4 regions of the Kitasatospora sp. NPDC127116 genome follow, and region 3 is predicted to be linked to each of the others. Evidence: riboswitches for the same ligand, from Rfam matches in the RefSeq annotation. Region 3 holds a riboswitch; each other region holds the start of a gene.

Region 1 (4,601 bases), on a different contig from region 3:
GGTAGCCGTTGCGCTGGGCCAGCTCGACGGCGTCCAGGGTCTCGGTCAGCGAGCCGATCTGGTTCACCTTCACCAGCAGCGCGTTGGCGGTGCCGGTCTCGATGCCGCGGGCCAGGCGGGCCGGGTTGGTGACGAACAGGTCGTCGCCGACCAGCTGGACCTTGTCGCCCAGCTTGTCGGTCATGGCCTTCCAGCCGTCCCAGTCGGACTCGTCCAGCGGGTCCTCGATGGAGACCAGCGGGTAGGCGGCGACCAGCTCGGCGTAGTACTCGATGAGCTCGGCGGCGGTGAGGTCCTTGCCCTCGAACTGGTAGGCGCCGTCCTCGTAGAACTCGGAGGAGGCGACGTCCAGGGCCAGCGCGACGTCACGGCCGGGCACGTAGCCGGCCTTCTCGATGGCCTCGACGATGAGGTCCAGGGCCTCGCGGTTGGAGTCCAGGTTCGGGGCGAAGCCGCCCTCGTCGCCCAGGCCGGTGGACAGGCCGCGCTCCTTCAGCACGCCCTTGAGCGTGTGGTAGACCTCGACGCCCCAGCGGACGGCCTCGGAGAAGGACTCCGCGCCGATCGGGGCGATCATGAACTCCTGGATGTCGACGTTGGAGTCCGCGTGCGACCCGCCGTTGAGGATGTTCATCATCGGGACCGGCAGGACGTGCGCGTTCGGGCCGCCCAGGTAGCGGAACAGCGGCAGGTCGCTGGCCTCGGAGGCGGCGTGCGCGACGGCCAGTGAGACGCCCAGGATGGCGTTGGCGCCGAGCGAGGACTTGTCCGGGGTGGCGTCCAGGTCCAGCATGGCCTGGTCGATCAGGCGCTGCTCGGTGGCGTCGTAGCCGACCAGCTCCGGGCCGATCTGCTCGATGACGGCCAGGACGGCCTTCTCGACGCCCTTGCCGAAGTAGCGGTTCTTGTCACCGTCACGCAGCTCCAGCGCCTCGAAGGCACCGGTGGAAGCACCCGACGGGACAGCGGCACGACCCGTGCTGCCGTCGTCGAGGCCGACCTCGACCTCGACCGTGGGGTTGCCGCGGGAGTCGAGGATCTCACGGGCTACGACGACATCGATGGACGGCACGAGGCATCTCCTTGCGGAAGCAGGGTCCGGTCTGACGGTGGTGCTGTCAGCAGGACGATTGCGGAGTCGTTACGACCAGAGCCTAACCGCCCGGGCTCCCGGGGCCACGTCCGCCTCGGTCCCGTCTCAGCGTGTGGCCCCACTACCCACCGGTAGTTCACCTGCTTGTCCCAGCTTGTCCCACCGGAGCGGGCGAATGCGGACGAAGGGGACCGGTAGGACCGGTCCCCTTCGGACGGCGGGGTGAGGCGGCGTCGGCACCGGGCGCGGCGGGCGGGCCGGCGGCGGGCGGGCCGGCGTCGAGCGGGCCGGCTCAGCCGAGGTGCAGCACCTGGCCGGGCATGATCAGGTTCGGGTCGCCGCCGACCGTGCCGTGGTTCTGCTCGTACAGCGCGTGCCAGCCTCCGGACACGCCCTGGGCGGCGGCGATGGTCGACAGGGTGTCACCGGCGCGGACGGTGTAGTCGTGGCCGGTGGCCTGCGGGGCCGACTGCGCGGCCTGCGGGGCGTACTGCGGCTGGGCGGCGGCCTGGCCGGCGTAGTGCTGGTAGACGCTCTGGTGGCTGGTCCAGTACCAGGCGCCGTTGCTCTGGTACCAGTACACCTTGGCGTCGGCGTCCCAGCCGGCCTTGCCGGAGAAGCCCGGGGTCTGCGGCTGCGCCTGCTGCTGCGGGGCGGCCTGCTGGACCGGCTGCGCGGCGGGCTTCGAGGCCTGCTTCGGGGCCTGCTTCTGGGCGGCGGGCTGCTGCGCGACCGGCTTCTCGGCCGGCTTGGCGGCGGGCTTCGGGGTCTGCTGTTTGGGGGCGGACTGCGGCTTGGCGTCCGAGGAGGTGTCGACCGCGGCCGGGGCGCCGCCCTTGGTCAGACCGGCCTTCTGGGAGCAGACCGGCCAGGCACCCGGGCCCTGCGAGGCCAGCACCTTCTCGGCGACCGAGATCTGCTGGGCCTTGCTGGCCTGGTTGGCCTGCGGCGCGTAGGCGGTGCCGCCGTACGCCTTCCAGGTGCTGGAGGTGAACTGGAGGCCGCCGTAGAAGCCGTTGCCGGTGTTGATGCTCCAGTTGCCACCGGCCTCGCACTGGGCGACGGCGTCCCAGGTGGAGGCGGGGGCGGCGGAGGCACCGGTGGCGGTGAGGAGCGGCATCGCGAGTCCGACGCCGGCCACACCGGCGACGGCGATGGCCTTCTCGGCCTGGGTGCGACGACGGTGACGGCCAGTTCCAACGAACAGCATGAAGAGGTCCCTCTCCGCACGCCTGCGAGGTGAGCTGTCGGGTTCGGACCGGGAGGTGGCCCGGCCGCCGTATGCGGAAACGATTCCGCTCGGGCGGCTTCACCCCAAGCCGTGGGGAGACGGCAACAAACCTGGTTCCCCCGCCCCTGCCCAGGGTTCTGGTCGGTTTCCCGTGACGCGGCGGGCAGGACTCGGCGTTCCGCGTACGAGGTCCGCAGCTGCGAACTCCAGGGAGAGTAGACAGATCATCAGACCAATCACAAGCTCATATCGTCGATATCACACAATAATTACGGCGCGTGTTCGATCGCCTACCAACGGCGGTGTTATGTCCGGATTGATGGGTGTTCACACCCCCGCCGGCAGGTGGTTCGCGACGTCCCGTCAGGGCGATCTCAGCACGTCGGAGGCGTGGCGGGAGCGTGCGGAGAGGCCTGCGGAGAGGCCTGCGAAGGAGCGTGCGGAGGGGTCTGCGGAGAGGCGTGCGGGGAACGGCTCTCCGGACTGAATTCCACCGGGAGTTCGCGCAGCCCACGCATGATCAGACCACCGCGCCACCGCAGGTCGTCCGCGTTTTCCGCGAGCCGGAGATCGGGCAGCCGGGAAAGCAGCGTGGTCAGCGCGGCACGACCCTCCAAGCGGGCGAGCGGAGCGCCGATGCAGTAGTGGATGCCGTGCCCGAAGCCCAGGTGGGGGTTGTCCGTCCGGGCCAGGTCCAGGGTGTTCTCGGCCGCGAACCGGGCCGGGTCGCGGTCCGCCGCGGCGAGCACCACCAGCACCGGGTCGCCGACCGGAATGTCCACCCCGCCGATGGTCAGCGGACGGGTCGCGAACCGCCAGGTCGCCATCTCCACCGGCCCGTCGTAGCGCAGGAGTTCCTCGATCCCGGTCTCCAGGAGCGCGCTCTCCCCGCGGGCCACCGACTCCTGCAGCAACCGGCGCTGCTCCGGATTGCGCAGCAGGGCGTACGTGCCGTTGCCGATCAGGTTCACGGTGGTCTCGAAACCCGCGAACAGGAGGATGAAGGCCATCGCCGCGGCCTCGTTCTCGGTCAGGTGCTCACCGTGGTCACTGGCCCGGATCAGGCCCGAGATCAGGTCGTCCCCGAGGTCCGCTCGCTTGCGGTGGATCAGCTCCAGCAGGTACGCCCGCATCCGCTTCACCGCCCGCCCCACGCCGCCGCGCTGGCCGCCGCCGTGGCCCGGCTTCGTGTGGCGCACCATCATCCCGGCCCAGTCCCGGAAGTCGTCCTGGTCCTCGGCCGGCACGCCCAGCAGGTCGCAGATCGCGTAGATGGGGAGCGGGAAGGCGAACTCGTGGATCAGGTCCGCCGAACCGCGCTGCGCGAAGCCGTCGATCAGCCGGTCGGTGAGCTGCTGCACCCGCGGCTCGAACTCCGCCACCCGGCGCGGGGTGAACGCCTTCGACACCAGCCGGCGCAGCCGGGTGTGGTCCGGCGGGTCGATGTTCAGCAGGTGGGTCATCAGGTCCGCCTGCCGCTCCCCCGGGATGCCCACCCGGCCGGTGCGGTGCGCCTGCTCGCTGTGGTGCGCCGGGTTCTTCGACAGCCGGCTGTCCGCGAGCGCCTGCCGGGCGTCCGCGTACCGGGTCACCAGCCAGGCCTCCACCCCGCTCGGCAGCGTGGTGCGGTGCACCGGGGCGTGCTCGCGCAGCCAGGCGTAGGCGGGGTACGGGTCGGAGGCGAACTCCCAGGTGAACAGCTGCGGGGCGGTGGCGTCGGACGGCGTGGCGGCGGGCCGGGCGGAGTCGGGCTGAGCTGGCATGGACCGACCGTATCCGGTGCGACGGGCACGCCCCGCTCCGGCGGGCCGCCGCTCCTCCCGCCGACGGTCCGCGGCCGTCCTGCCGATGTTCCGTGGACGGCCCATGGACGGTTCATGGACGGCCCGTTGACTGTCCGCGGACGGTCAATGGACAGCTCTTGGCCGACTCTTGGCCGCGGTGCGGGCGTGAGCCTGGTCACCTGCGGGGTAATCCCTGTTGCGGAGGGTCAGGACGTGCCTACGATCCTCCGCAGTACGCGTGGGCGCCGGTGCGGTGTCGTCCACAGGGAGGAGCAGGCCATGCGGGTCAGCGGGTCAGTCGTCGTCATCGCGGTCCTCGACGGCGGTTCGGGCGCGGGACTCGCCCGCCGGTTCGCCGCCGCCGGCGCCTCCGGAATGCTCATCGCCGACCAGTACGCCGGCATCGCCGAGGACCTCGCCGCCGAACTCGACCGGCCGGGCTGCCCCGTCGTCGGCGTCTGCGGCGACATCCGCCGCCCCAGCGACGTCGCCG
Region 2 (4,601 bases), on a different contig from region 3:
TCGTACGGGGACCATGGCTGCCGACCCTATCCCCGCCCGGCGGCTACCGTTCGGACTATGAACGACGAAGACCTGCGGCTCGCCCCCCGCACCAAGGCCGCCGACCTGCTCGCCTGGGCGGCCGGGCAGGACCGCGCGCCGGTGGCCGAGGCGCCGCTGCGCGCGGTGCTGGCGCTGCTGGAGCTGGGCGACGGCAGGATGCACGACGGCTGGCCGGAACTGACCTCCGACGCGGTGGAGCACCTGCTGTACGAGCGGCTCCACCTGTACGTCCAACCCGCACCCGAGGAGGACCCGCTCGCCTACGGCGACGCCGTCCGGCTGCTGATCGACCACCAGCGGGCGGCCCGGCGGCTGAACGCCAAGCGCCAGGAGCGGCTGCACGAGGAGGCCGAGTGGCAGGGCGAGGTCGCGGCCGGGCTGCTGCGCCGCGCCGACCTGGTGACCTGGCCCCGGCTGTACGCGGTGCTGCTGCACGCGTACGGGGTGGACGTCACGGACGGGGCGGCGGTGCGGGACTGGCTGGCCGGCTTCGCGGAGCTCGCGGAGGAGGACCGGCTGGCCGCGTACGAGGCGCTGGTGCCGGCCGGCTGGCTGGACGAGCCGGACGAACAGGGCTGGGGCCCGGGCCGGGTGCTGTCGGTCGGCATGGCCACCGACGGCGCCCGGCGGCTGCTGGAGCAGGGCCTGATGCGGCGCAGCTACCGCAACCTGGCCGAGCTGACCGCGCAGGGGCGGCCGATGCCGGACGAACTGGCCGGGGACTTCGGGCAGTTCGAGGAGGCGGCGGTCGACGCGGCGCTCGACCTGTTCGGCGGGTGGACGGTGCCGGGACTGCCCCGGCTGCTGGTGACGGAGTTCCCGGAGCTGGCGCCGGAGCCGGGCCAGGAGGAGATCGAGGCGTACCTGGCGCAGCTGCCCGCCGAGGAGTGAGACCTCGCACGAAGGCCCCGGCCCGGAGCGGCTGCTCCGGGCCGGGGCCTTCTCGCGTGCGCGTCGGGTTCTCTCGCGCGGGTGCGCGGACCTCTCGCGGGTGCGTCGGGTTTCTCGCGCGGGTCAGGGGTTGAGGCCGCGCTGCTGGAGCCAGGGCTCCGGGTCGACCGGGGCGCCGCCGCCGGGGCGGACCTCCATGTGCAGGTGCGGCCCGGTGACGTTGCCGGTCGCGCCGACCTTGCCGATCTGCTGGCCGGGGGCGACCTTGCCGGAGCCCTTGGTGATCGAGGAGAGGTGGCAGTACCAGATCTCGGTGCCGTCGGGCAGGGTCTCGACGATCCGGTAGCCGTACGAGCCGGCCCAGCCGGCCGAGGTGATGGTGCCCTGGCCGAGCGCGTAGACCGGGGTGCCGGTGTCGGCGGCGAAGTCCAGGCCGGTGTGCAGGTTGGCCCAGTAGCGGGCGCTCTGGCCGTAGTGGGCGGAGAGCCGGTAGTCCTTCACCGGGAGGGTGAGGGCGGCGGCCTTGACCCGCTCGGCCTCCTCGGCGGCGCGCTTGGCCTCGGCCTCCTTGGCGACGGCCTTGGCCTCCGCCTCCTGCGCGGCCTGGAGCCGGGCGGTCTCCTCGGCGGCGGTGCGCTGGCTGTCGGCCTGGTGCTGGATGCGGGCGGCGAGCGCGAGGCCGGGGTCGGCGGAGAGGGCGACCGGGGTCTCGTCCGGGGCCTCGACGGCGGGGGCGGCGGCCGGGGTCGCCGAGGCGAAGCCGGTGGCGCCCAGGGTGGCGGCGACGGCGGTGACGCCGAGCAGTGGGGAGGCTCCGCGGGTCTGACGCGGCATCCGGTGGCGGTTGGTCTCGACCTCCGCGGGGAAGTCCTCCGGGCCGAAGGCCTCGGGGCCGTCCGTGCCGGGGTGGTCGAGGAGCTGGGTACCGGCTGCGAAGCCGGCCGGGTGTGCCGGGGTGTGCGTCGACGCCACGGAGGCGCGCTCCTTTCCTTCCTTCGCGCCTACCGGGTTAGCTGACGGGTTCGGAGCAGGAAGGTCTCCTACGGCTGGGCCGGAGCCCCGCCGATTCACCCCAAGGAACATGGTTCCCCGGCTCCCTGACCTGCCCGGAGGCGGGTCGGCGGGATTAGGCGACGGCGCACGGTGCCGTCTGGGTACGGCGTTGACAACCGCGCTGCGTTATCAAACGTTAATCCTAGGAGGCTCTGATTCCAAGCCATCCGTTCGGAGCAGCCTAGGGCAAAGTGATCGGACGTCAACGAACGACACCGGCGAACACCCCCCTCGCGCACGGCCCCATCTGAGTACTCCTACTCATGTGCGCCCCGGCCGGGCGGCCACATCCTGGCGCCATGAGCACATCGATGCAGACCCGCACCACGGCCGCGTACCACATCCAGGCCGTCCTCTCCTTCGCCCTGTCGGGCGTCGCCCTCGCCGTCGGGATCGCCTACCTGCCGGTCGGCGGATGGACCAGGGCCTTCCTCGGGATCGGCCTCCTCTACACCGTCACCTCGGCGTTCACCCTGGCGAAGGTGATCCGGGACCGGCAGGAGTCCAACGAGATGGTCACCCGGGTGGACCAGGCCAGGCTGGAGAAGCTGCTCAGCGAGCACGACCCGTTCAAGGTGGAGGGAGTCTGATCGCCCCTTCCTCTCTCCACCCGCTCCTCCCGCTCCACCCCTCACCCGGCCGTTCGCTTGACGGCTAAGGCTATTAGCCTTAGCTTTATGGCTATCGGCCCGCACGCCGATGTCCCGCACCGGCGGCCCGAGGAGGACCCCATGAACGGCACCATCACCCCGAGCACCCAGTACCTGACCGTTCCCGGCGGCCGGATCGCCTTCGACGACACCCGGCAGGGCGACGGCACCCCCGTCGTCCTGCTCCCGGGCATGCTCGACAGCCGGGCCGCCTACCGGCACCTGCGCCCGCTGCTCGTCGCCGCCGGCCACCGCGTCGTCACCGTGGACCTGCGGGGCTTCGGCGAGTCCTCCGTCGAGTGGGACGACTACGGCCCGGCCGCGATCGCCGGCGACGTCCTCGCCCTGCTCGACCACCTCGGCATCGAGCGCGCCGTCCTCGCCGGGAACTCCTACACCGGGGCGACCGTCGTCAGGGCCGCCGGGGACGCGCCCGAGCGGGTCGCCGGGATCGTCCTGCTCAACGCCTTCGTCGAGAACCCGCCGCCGGGCGCCCTGCTGCGCGGCGTCATGGGCCTGATGGGCGCCGCCCTCGTCCACTGGCCGGCCTCCTGGGGCTTCTACCTGCGCCGGATGGCCTTCCCGGGCGCCAAGCCCGCCGACTTCGACGCGTACGTGGACGGACTGGTCGCCGCGCTGCGCACCCCGGGGCGCAAGACCGCCACCCGCGGGTACGTCCACGGCGACTCGGCGCCGGTCGGCTGGACGGCCGCGGTGCGGTGCCCGGCGCTGGTGGTCATGGGCAGCAAGGACCCCGACTTCCCGAAGCCGGAGCTCGTCGCCGACCGGCAGGCCGCCGCGCTCGGCGCGCGCAAGGTGATGATCGAGGGGTCCGGGCACTACCCGATGGCCGACAACCCGGCGGCCACCGCCGACGCCCTGCTGCCGTTCCTCGCCGAGCTCGGCTGAGCCCCGCCCGGCCCCGCCGCCCGTTCCTGCCCGACCCCGCCCGATCCACCCGACGTCATCCGTACGGAGAGCCCGAACCCATGCCCCGCGTAGGACTGACCCCCGACCAGGTCGTCGACCACGCCCTCGCCCTCATCGACGAGCAGGGCGCCGAGGCCCTCACGCTGGCCTCCGTCGCCGCCCGGGCCGGGGTCGCCACCCCCTCGCTGTACAAGCACGTCAGCGGCGGCCTCGCCGAACTGCGGCTGCTGATCGCCGTACGGGTCACCGGGGACCTGGCCGACCGGCTGGCCGAGGCGGCCGTCGGGCGCAGCGGGGACGACGCCGTCGCCGCCGTGCTGCGTGCCTACCACGCGTACGCCACCGCGCACCCGCACCGCTACAACGCCCTCCCCCAGGCCCCGCAGCCCGACGACGACCTGGCCCGCGCGGGCGCCCGGCTCGTCGGCGTGATCATCGCCGTCCTGCGGGAGTACGGCCTCGAAGGTTCCGAGGCGATCCACGCCGCCCGCACCGTCCGCTCCCTCGCCCACGGCTTCGCCTCCCTCACCACCGCCGGCGGCTTCCGGCTGGCCGAGGACCTCGCCACCACCCACGACCGCCTCATCGCCACCCTCACCACCGGCCTCCGCGCCTGGCCCGCGTAGGAGGCCGGCGCGGACGGCCACCTCTCCGGTGCCGGTGCCGGTGCCGGTGCCGGTGCGACGGCCCGGTCCCCGTTCACCTCTTGAGGAACCATTCACCGCTTGGGGAAATGGGGTATTAAGGGTCAGTGCCCCTGGAGCCCGCCGACAGTCCGACCGCGCGCAGTGCGATGCGCTGCGTGCGCCTGCTGCTCGGCTGCACCAGCGCCGCCGAGCTGCTCGGCACCGTACTGGCCGAGGGCCCGAGCTGGATCACCGGCGAGGGGTCCGCGCTGTACCTGCTGGACTCCGCCGGGATGCTCCGGCTGACCGCCTCGCACGGGCTGCCGGACTGGGCGCACGAGCGCTACGGCGTGGTCGATCCGGCCGGGGAGCTGCCCGCCGCGATGGCCCTGCGGCTGCGGCGCCCGTA
Region 3 (4,601 bases):
GCCCGGGAGAACGAGCTGCTGGACCGGCTGGCCGCCGACGAGCGGATCCCGCTGGACCGGGCCGCGCTGGACGCGCTGCTGGCCGACCGGCTGTCCTTCACCGGCGCGGCCGGTGCCCAGGTCGCCGAGGTCGTCCGCCAGGTGGAGGCCGTCGCGGCCGCCTACCCGGAGGCCGCCAAGTACGCGCCGGCCGACATCCTCTGACGTTCGGTCAGTTCAGAGTCGAGGGCCCTGCCGCCGGACCGGTGGCGGGGCCCTCGCTCGTCGTGGGGACGTGGCCGGGGTCGAGCGGCGGGGCGGTGGGTCCGCACGGCCAGTCGCAGTTCGGCTCGGCCACCGGCTGCTCCTCGGGGGCGAGCACATTGCCCCGTACGGTCGCGGCCGCGATCAGCCCGCCGGCCACCAGGAGGCCCGCGCAGATCAGCATCGCGGTGTGGAAGGCGGAGTCGACCGCGGAGGGCACCCGGTAGGCGTCGCCGCTCAGCCCGGCCAGCGCCGGCAGGGCGGCCACCGCGAGCAGGCCGGCCGCGCGGGCGGCGGCGTTGTTGACCCCGCTGGCGATGCCGGCGTGCCGGACCTCGACGGCGGCCAGCACGGTCGCCGTCAGCGGCGCGACCAGCAGCGTCATCCCGCAGCCCAGCACCGTGACGGCGGGCAGCACGTCCACCCAGTACGAGGAGCCGGGGCCGATGCGCAGCATCAGCAGCACCCCGGCGGCGCACAGCAGGGGGCCGACGGTCAGCGGGACGCGCGGGCCGATCCGTTTGCCGAGGCGCCCGGCGCGCGCGGACAGCGCCAGCATCAGCACGGTGATCGGCACCAGGGCGAAGCCCGACACCAGCGGCGAGAACCCGGACACGATCTGGAGCTGCACCACCAGCAGGAAGAAGACGCCGCTGAACGCCGCGTACACGCACAGGGTGACCAGGTTCACCGCGGTGAACAGCCGGGAGGAGAACAGCCCGAGCGGCAGCATCGGTTCGGGAGCGCGGCGCTCGACGGCCACGAAGGCGACGCCGAGCGCCACCCCGATCACCCCGCTGACCCAGACCGCCGGGGACAGGCCCTCGCCGGCCGCGGTCAGCGCGTAGGTGATCGCGCCGAGCGCGAGGGCGGCGAGCACGGCGCCGAGCACGTCGAAGCGGCCGGTGGCGGCCTCGTCCCGGGTCTCCGGCACCGACCGGGTGGTCACCGCGATCACGGCGGCGGCGAGCGGCAGGTTCAGCAGGAAGATCCAGCGCCAGCCGGGGCCGTCCACCAGCCAGCCGCCGAGGAAGGGGCCGATCGCGGCGGACACCCCGCCGAGGCCGGACCAGAGCCCGACCGCGGCCGAGCGGTCGTCGGGGTGGAAGACGGCCTGGAGCATGGCGAGCGAGCCGGGGGTGAGCAGCGCCCCGCCGATGCCCTGGACGGCGCGGGCGGCGATCAGCACGTGGATGTTCGGCGCCGCGGCGCAGGCCGCGGAGGCGATGGCGAACCAGACCACGCCGATCAGGAAGACCTTGCGCCGCCCGTACCGGTCGCCGAGCGCGCCGCCGAGCAGGATCAGGCCCGCCAGGGTGAGCAGATAGGCGTTCAGAGTCCATTGCAGGGACGCCAGGGAGGCGCCGAGGTCGGCGCCGATCCGGGGCAGGGCGACGTTCACGACGGTGCCGTCGAGCATCGCCATGCTGGAGCCGAGCACGGTCGCCAGTAGTACCCAGCGACCCTGCGCGGTGCCCAGGCGCAGGGTGCCGGCCTCGGAGGTGGCCACGGGCGAATCCTGCGCTGCCGGGGCGCACGTGACAAGGGTCACCGGTGGGTGTGTTGACGGTCGGCGGTGCGTGAACGGGTGGCTGCGTTCCGTCGCCGATCTCGGCGCAGGGTCGTGGATCAGTGGCGGGGGGTGAATGGGTTGTGTACGCACCGTGGGGTCCGGTCTGCGGAGGGTCACCGGAACGGGGGAGATGGTTGCCCTTTCAAGAGATCGACATTGCTTCACCCGAACGGATGGGTTTTAGTTCAGCGACCGCCCGGCCAGTCCGGACGGATCCACCGGGTGGAACGCCGAGTCCTGCCGCTGCCCGGTGGTTCGAAACGAACTCTGTACGGCAGGAGCGGGGGACCCACAGGTAAGTCGCCGGACCGGAGTTCGCGCCTCAGGGCGCGGGCGTCCAGGACCGGCTAGGGGTGAAGCCGCGCATGCGGCCGGGCAACTCCAGCCCGAACCCGACAGCTCACCTCGCAGGCGTCGGAGAGGAAAATTCCATGCCTGCTCAGGCTCGTCGTATCGCCCTGCCCCGCGCCGCCCGAATCGGCATCGCGACCGCCGTCACCGGTGTCTCCTTCGCCCTCCCGCTCGTCACCGCGGTGAGCGCCCAGGCCCACACCGTTCCGGCCGCCCCGGCCGCGCAGGCCGCCGCCTCCACGGACGCCAAGCCGGCCGCGCCGGCCGCTGCCCCGGCCACCCCGGCCGCGCAGGAGAGCTACCGCGTCGTCAGCGGAGACACCCTGTCCAAGATCGCCGACGCCAAGAACGTCGAGGGCGGCTGGCACGCGCTGTACGAGCAGAACCGCTCGGTCGTCGGTGCCGACCCGAACCTGATCTTCCCGGGCCAGCAGCTCGCGCTGTCGGGCCACGCCGCCGCGCCGGCCGCCGACGCCGCCCCGGCCAAGCCGGCCGCCCCGGCGAAGCCCGCCCAGCCGGCCGCCCCGGCGACCCAGGCCGCCAAGCCGCAGGCCCAGGTCCAGGTGAAGACCGAGGCCGCCAAGCCGTCCGCCCAGCTCCAGACCCAGCTGCAGGTCGCCGCTCCGGCTGCGGTCGTGACCGCCACTCCGGTCGCCGCCGCCACCTCCGGCTTCGTCGCCCCGCTGGCCAACCCGAGGCTCGGCACCGCCTACGGCGTGGCCGGCTCGATGTGGGCCTCCGGCCACCACACCGGCCAGGACTTCGTCGCCTCCACCGGCACCCCGCTGCGCGCCGTCGCCAACGGCGTCGTGGTCAAGGCCGGCAACGGCGGCGCCTACGGCAACGAGGTCGAGATCAAGCTCGCCGACGGCCACTACGCCGAGTACGCGCACCTCTCCTCGATCGGCGTGAGGATCGGTCAGGCCGTCACCGCCGGCCAGCAGATCGGCCTCTCCGGCGCCACCGGCAACGTGACCGGCCCGCACCTGCACTTCGAGATCCGCAACGGCTCGGAGTACGGCTCGGACATCAACCCGGTCGCCTACCTGCGCGCGCACGGCGTCGCGCTCTGATCCGGGGCCGCTGAGCGCCGAGGGTTTTCGGAACCACCGCTGCTGCGGGGCGAATCGATCCTCCGGGATGGTCATGTCGGGTGACCGCTCGACCGGGTGATCGCCGCACGGCGGACATGGGCGCGGGACACGCCCAGGCCGGCCCGGCCGCACGAGGACCTCCTCGTACGGCCGGGCCGGCCGCTGCCGTTTCCGGGCCCGTCCGGTCGTGCCCCGGCCGTCCGGCGGGTTCCGGAGCGTCGTTCGACCGGTCGAACGCGGCGTCAACCCGACTGCTCCGGAGGGCCGTCGGCCCGATCGCGGGGCTGCTCCGGCGCGCCATGCTGTCGGACGGTCAGCGTCCGGCCGGTCCGGCGGTCGGGCGGGTCCGGGAGGCGAGGAGGCCGGATGGCGGTCCGGAGCGGGGACGTGGCGGGGGAGAAGGCCGGGCGGGAGCGGCCGGGGACGGGCGGCGTCGACCGGCTGAAGGCGGACTCGGTCGGCCTGGTCGGCGTGGTGTTCATGGCGCTCGCCACCGCCGCCCCGATCACCGCGATGACGGGCAACCTGCCGATCATCGTCGGGCAGGGCAACGGCGCCGGCGCGCCCGCCGCGTACGTCGTGGCGACCGTGGTGCTGACGGTGTTCTCGGTCGGGTACGTGGCGATGGCCCGGCACATCACCGCGGCCGGCGCGTTCTACGGCTACGTCTCGCACGGGCTGGGCCGGGTGGTCGGGATGGCCTCGGGGCTGCTCGCGGTGCTGGCGTACGTCGTCACCGAGGCCTCGGCCCTCGGCTTCTTCGCGTACTCGCTGCGCGGGCTGGTCCGTTCGCAGCTGGGGCTGGACCTGGGCTGGGGCTGGTACGCGCTGTTCGGGGCGACGGTGATCGGGGTGATGGCCTGGTTCGACCTGCACCTGACGGCCAAGGTGCTCGGGGTCGCGCTGGTGCTGGAGATCGGGGTGCTGGGGGCGGTCTCGTTCGCGGTGCTGTTCTCCGGCGGCGGGCCGGACGGGATCGTGGTCGGGGCCGTGAACCCGCTGAACGCGCTGAGGGGGGTGGGTGGTTCGGGCGCGGCGGCGGCCGGGCTCGGCCTGTTCTTCGCGTTCTGGTCCTGGGTGGGATTCGAGTCCACCGCGATGTACGGCGAGGAGTCCCGCGACCCCAAGCGGGTGGTGCCGCGGGCGACGCTGGTGTCGGTGATCGGCGTCGGGCTGCTCTACGTCTTCGTGTCCTGGATGATCGTGTCCGGCAACGGCGTCGGGCGGGCGGTCGCGGTGGCGAGCGGCGCCGTGCCGGGCAAGGACGGCAACAGCCTGTTCTTCGACCCGCTCGGCGCGCACCTGGGGGCCTGGGCGGTGAAGGTGTTCCAATGGCTGGT
Region 4 (4,601 bases), on a different contig from region 3:
CCAGGTCTCCCGGTCGCGCTTCGGACAGGCTGACCCGCTGCCCGGCGTACGCCTGGGCCTGCGAGGTGCGCGGCAGGGTCACTCCGGCCTGCCGCCAGCTGTAGTACATCAGACCGGAGCAGTCGAACGCGTTCGGGCCGGTGGCCCCGTAGACGTACGGGGAGCCGATCATCCGCACCGCGGCGGCCAGCGCGGCGGCCCCGCGCTCGGAGGCGGGCGGGGCGGTGCCGAGGTCCAGCCGGTCGGTGCCCCGGGTGGCGCGCTGCTCGGCGTCCCGGGCGTCCTGGACCGTCAGCCGGGCCCGCTCGGCGGCGCCCAGACCGTTCAGCAGCTTCTGCGCCCTGGCCAGCCGCTGCTGGATCTGCTGCTTGCTGTCGGCGAGCGAGCGGCGGGTCCGGTCCAGCTCGTCGAGCTTGCCGGCCGCCTCGGTCCGGCGCTGGTCGAGCCGGCGCTGCCGGGCGACCAGCTCGTGCAGGGTCTCCTGCTGGCGCGCGGCGGCCTGGCCCAGGGCGCGGGCGCGGGACAGGTAGCCCTCCGGGTCGGGCGAGAGGATGAGCTGGGCGGTCTGGGTCATCCCGCCGCCGCGGTACTCGGCCCCGGCCACCGTCGCGAGGTCGCCCCGCAGCCCGTTGAGCTGGTCCTGGGCCACGGCGATCTCGCCCTGGAGGATCGTGGTCTCGCCCTGGAGCCGCCGCTGGGCCTCCTGCGCCGCGTTGGCCTTCTCGGACGCCTGCTCGGCCTCGTCGTACAGCTGTTCCACCTGCGTCTTGACGTCCTGGCGGTCGCCCGGGTCGGGGCTGCCGGGGGCGGCCTGGGCGCTGCCTCCGGCAGCCACACCCAGGGCGGTGGCGGCGGCCGCGGTCAGCACCAGCGCCCGGGCGAGCAGTTGGGAACGGCGGTGCACGGGCATGGCGGCAGCGGCTCCAATCCTGCGGCGCGGCTCCCGCCGCCGCACCGGGACGGGCGGCCGTCGAGCGGGAGTCCGGTGGCAGACGTTAGCGAGTCAGGGCAAGCGAGTCCAAACCCCTGCCAACCCGAATATTCAGGCTGTTGTCGGACATTTGATCGGCCCTCGGGAAAAGCCGCAGGAAAAACCGCAGGCCCGGCCTCCCCTGGGGGAGGCCGGGCCTGGAAGCGTCCGAGCGGTGATCAGACCCGCACGATGGAGGCCAGCGGCATGTTGGTGACGGCCTCGTAGCGCACCGACGCGCCCGGCTTGGGCGCGTGCAGCACCTGGCCGTTGCCCGCGTAGATGCCGACGTGGTGGGCGTCGGTGTAGAAGATCAGCAGGTCGCCGGGCTGGGCCTGGGAGATGTCCGAGCCGATCCGGGTGCCGGCCGAGGCCTGCGCCTGCGAGGTGCGCGGCAGCGACACGCCCGCCTGGTTGAACGCCCAGACCATCAGACCGGAGCAGTCGAAGGAGCCCGGGCCGGTGGCGCCCCAGACGTACGGGCTGCCGATCTTGGAGGCGGCGGCCGAGAGCGCGGCGGCACCGCGCGAGCTGCCCGGGGCCACCTTCACCGGGGAGGAGGCGGTCGAGCCGGCCGAGGCGGTCGAGCCGGTCGCGAGGTCGCCGCGGCTGTTGTCGCGGGAGGCGCGGTCGGCCTGCTGCTGCTGGGCCTGGGCGGCGTCGGCCTTGGCCTTGGCGTCGGCCGCGGCCTTCTCCTCGGCCTGGCGCAGCGCCTGGCGCTCCTGCTCGGTCAGCGTGTTGAGCAGGTCCTGGGCCGCCTTCAGCTTGCCCTGGACCTCCTCCTTGGAGGCCTTCAGCTGCTGGGTGGTCGACTCCAGCTCGGCGAGCTTGCCCTGGGCCTCGTTGCGGTCCTGGTCGAGCTTGCGCTGCTGCTCCTGGAGCTCCTTCAGCTGACCCTTCTGGGTGCTGCCGGCCTGGTTCAGCGCGTCGGCCTGGCTGAGGAAGGTGTCCGGGCTGGAGGAGAACATCAGCTGGACGGTCGGGGATATGCCCCCGTTGCGGTACTGCTCGCCGGCGATCTCGGCCAGGCCGCCCTGGAGCTCGGTGACCTGGGCCTGCTGACGGGCCACCTGGTCCTGCATGCCGGAGACCTGCTTCTCCAGCTCCTGCTGCTTGGCCTGGGCCGCGTTGTAGTTCTCGGTCGCGATCTCGGCCTGCTCGTTGAGCTGGTCGACCTGCCCCTTGACCTGTTCCTTGGTCGGCTGCGGGTCGGCGTGGGCGCCTTGCGCGGAGAGGACGACGGCTGCCGCGGCGACACCGGTCAGGATCGAGACCCGGGCGCGGCCTGCGGGCTTGGGACGACGATGGGACGCCACGAAGGCGGACTCCTTCTTCCTACGTCCGCCTACCGGGTGAGCTGACGGGTTCGGGCCGGAAGCATGCCCTACGACGCCTCACGGCCGTTCCATCGGCCGACCTGGCGTCGATTCACCCCGGAGGAACGTGGTTCCCCGGCTCCGCTCCGCAGCGCCCCCAAAACACTGGGCTCCCCTGTCGGGCAGTCGCTTCGACCTGCCCCGCTGCCTCACGAACTCGACGGTAACCACCGCCGCCACCCTGGCTGGGCGATCGACAGTGCGGTGGTTCAGGGCACGACCCTAGTAACTGAACCGTGATCGGTTCAAATCCTTGTCAGAAAAAAGACCAAAGATTTCCCAAGTTCTTCTGTGAAAATGACCGATGGTGACCACTGGCACACAGATGGCTGATCAGTTCTCAGCATGTGGTCGCGAAGGGACGGAAAGCCGAACGCCACCCCCGAACGAGGGGTGGCGCTTTTCACAGCCCCCGGAAGGGCCCCGCGGGCGTGTCGGGCCGTCAGACCCGGCGGATGGTGTTGATCGACATCGCGTCGGCCTTCATCACCTTCACCACGTCACCGGTGTGCGGCGCGTGGACCACCATGCCGTTGCCGATGTACATCCCGACGTGGTGCATGTCGTTGCCGTAGACCACCAGGTCGCCCGGCTGGGCCTGGTCCAGCGAGGGCACCCGGGTGCCGTAGTGGCCCTGCTCCTGCGAGGTGCGCGGCAGCGAGACGCCCGCCTGCCCGTACGCCCAGACCATCAGGCCCGAGCAGTCGAAGGTGGTCGAGCCGGTGGCGCCCCACACGTACGGCGAGCCCTGCTTGCTCATCGCCTTGGCCATCGCCACGGCCGCGTAGCCGCTGGCCGGCGGCAGGCTGCTGAGGTCGACCCGGTCGCTGCCGCGCGAGGCGCGGTCGTCCTGTGCCTGCTGGGCCTTCAGCGCGGCGCGGTCGGTGGCGCTCAGCGAGTTCAGCAGGTCCTGGGCGGCCTTCAGCTTGGTGTTGACGTCCGCCTTGGCCTGGTTCAGGTCCTTGGTGGTGGTGTCCAGCGAGGCGAGCACGGCGGAGGCCTCGACCTTCTCCTGGTCCAGCCGGCGCTGCTGGTCCAGCAGCCCCTTGAGCGCCTCGGCCTGGCTGCTGCTGGCCTGCTGGACGGTGGAGGCCTTCTCCAGGTAGCCGGACGGGTCGGAGGTGAGCATCAGCTGGACGGACGGGTCGATGCCGCCGGTGCGGTACTGCTCGCCCGCCACCTCGGCGAGGCCGCCCTGGAGCTGGGTCATCTGCTCCTGGCTGCGGGCCACCTGGTCCTGCAGCTGGTCGGCCTGCTTGCGCAGCTGGTCGGCCCGCTCCTTGGCGCCGTTGTACTTCTCCGCCGCCTGCTCCTGCTCCTCCTGGAGCTGGTCGATCTGCGCCTTGACGTCCGTTTTGTTCGGCTGCGGCGCGGCGTGCGCGGCCACCTGGGCGGAGAGGGCGACCGCGGTCGCAGCAGCAGCGGTGAGCACGGAGATCCGCGCGCGGCTCGGCTGCTTGGGACGGCGGTGGGAGGCCAAGGGTCCTGCTCCTTCTTCCAACGGACTCACCTGATGGGATGAGATTCCGGAAAATAGGTTTGACGCCAGACCCTAGTGAAGATCTATCCGTTTTGCCACTCCCCCGAAGGTGTGAACTCCGGTCCGCACACTGACGACACGGGACCCGCACACCATCCCGGAACCACTCCTGACCAGGCATCGCACGGCCGCTCGGGGTCAGGGGCGCGCCAGCCGGTTCAGCAGCAGCACCGAGGCCACGGGGCGCGCGCCCGCCTTCCGCACGCCGTCCGCGACCTCCCGGTCGGTGGACACCACCACCACCGGACGGCCCTGCGGCTCGGCCCGCACCAGACGGCGGATCAGCTCGTCGGCCGTCTCCCCGGTCCGGCTGAACCGCACCCGGACCCCGCGCGGCGGCGCCATGATCACCGGGACGTCCAGGTCCTGCCCGTCGAACACGCAGGTGACCTCCGCCTGGGTGCGCTGCGCCAGCATCGCCAGCCCGCCCAGCAGCCGGATCCGCTGCTGCTCCAGCGGCAGCGTCGGATAACCGGTCTTGGTCACGTTGTAGCCGTCCACCACCAGGTGCACCTGGGGGATCGCCAGCAGCTGGTCCAGCAGCGCCGGATCGTCCTCGGCCAGCCCGCGCCGGGCCACGTCGTGGGGCGAGGCCGCCCCCGGCACCACCGCCTCCACCAGGTCCGCCGGGCGGATCTGGGAGACCGGCAGCGCCAGCTCCCGCTGGAGCCCCTGGGCCGACTGCAGCACGGTGTCCAGCAGCAGCCGCAGCCGC

The links. Region 3 has a riboswitch for cyclic di-AMP ahead of ACFVHV_RS19410 (peptidoglycan DD-metalloendopeptidase family protein). Riboswitches for the same ligand answer to the same signal wherever they lie in the genome.
Region 1: linked by a shared signal. The riboswitch ahead of ACFVHV_RS36825 (transglycosylase family protein) and the one ahead of ACFVHV_RS19410 (peptidoglycan DD-metalloendopeptidase family protein) in region 3 are both predicted to bind cyclic di-AMP.
Region 2: linked by a shared signal. The riboswitch ahead of ACFVHV_RS29290 (M23 family metallopeptidase) and the one ahead of ACFVHV_RS19410 (peptidoglycan DD-metalloendopeptidase family protein) in region 3 are both predicted to bind cyclic di-AMP.
Region 4: linked by a shared signal. The riboswitch ahead of ACFVHV_RS23875 (NlpC/P60 family protein) and the one ahead of ACFVHV_RS19410 (peptidoglycan DD-metalloendopeptidase family protein) in region 3 are both predicted to bind cyclic di-AMP.

What each region holds. Positions count from the first base shown of each region.
Region 1 covers NZ_JBHXTL010000142.1:12,397-16,997, reverse strand. The annotation lists gene eno (phosphopyruvate hydratase) at 1-1,072, opposite strand, end outside; gene ACFVHV_RS36825 (transglycosylase family protein) at 1,386-2,303, opposite strand; cyclic di-AMP (ydaO/yuaA leader) riboswitch at 2,309-2,477, opposite strand; gene ACFVHV_RS36820 (cytochrome P450) at 2,699-4,087, opposite strand; gene ACFVHV_RS36815 (SDR family NAD(P)-dependent oxidoreductase) at 4,388-4,601, shown strand, end outside.
Region 2 covers NZ_JBHXTL010000087.1:17,000-21,600, forward strand. The annotation lists gene ACFVHV_RS29280 (GNAT family N-acetyltransferase) at 1-15, opposite strand, end outside; gene ACFVHV_RS29285 (hypothetical protein) at 58-933, shown strand; gene ACFVHV_RS29290 (M23 family metallopeptidase) at 1,057-1,905, opposite strand; cyclic di-AMP (ydaO/yuaA leader) riboswitch at 1,918-2,076, opposite strand; gene ACFVHV_RS29295 (YiaA/YiaB family inner membrane protein) at 2,286-2,576, shown strand; gene ACFVHV_RS29300 (alpha/beta fold hydrolase) at 2,718-3,545, shown strand; gene ACFVHV_RS29305 (WHG domain-containing protein) at 3,626-4,192, shown strand; gene ACFVHV_RS29310 (SpoIIE family protein phosphatase) at 4,318-4,601, shown strand, end outside.
Region 3 covers NZ_JBHXTL010000044.1:20,205-24,805, reverse strand. The annotation lists gene purB (adenylosuccinate lyase) at 1-204, shown strand, start outside; gene ACFVHV_RS19415 (MFS transporter) at 212-1,753, opposite strand; cyclic di-AMP (ydaO/yuaA leader) riboswitch at 2,045-2,245, shown strand; gene ACFVHV_RS19410 (peptidoglycan DD-metalloendopeptidase family protein) at 2,248-3,240, shown strand; gene ACFVHV_RS19405 (APC family permease) at 3,628-4,601, shown strand, end outside.
Region 4 covers NZ_JBHXTL010000062.1:35,856-40,456, reverse strand. The annotation lists gene ACFVHV_RS23880 (NlpC/P60 family protein) at 1-910, opposite strand, end outside; gene ACFVHV_RS23875 (NlpC/P60 family protein) at 1,150-2,286, opposite strand; cyclic di-AMP (ydaO/yuaA leader) riboswitch at 2,297-2,450, opposite strand; gene ACFVHV_RS23870 (NlpC/P60 family protein) at 2,789-3,826, opposite strand; gene ACFVHV_RS23865 (NYN domain-containing protein) at 4,025-4,601, opposite strand, start outside.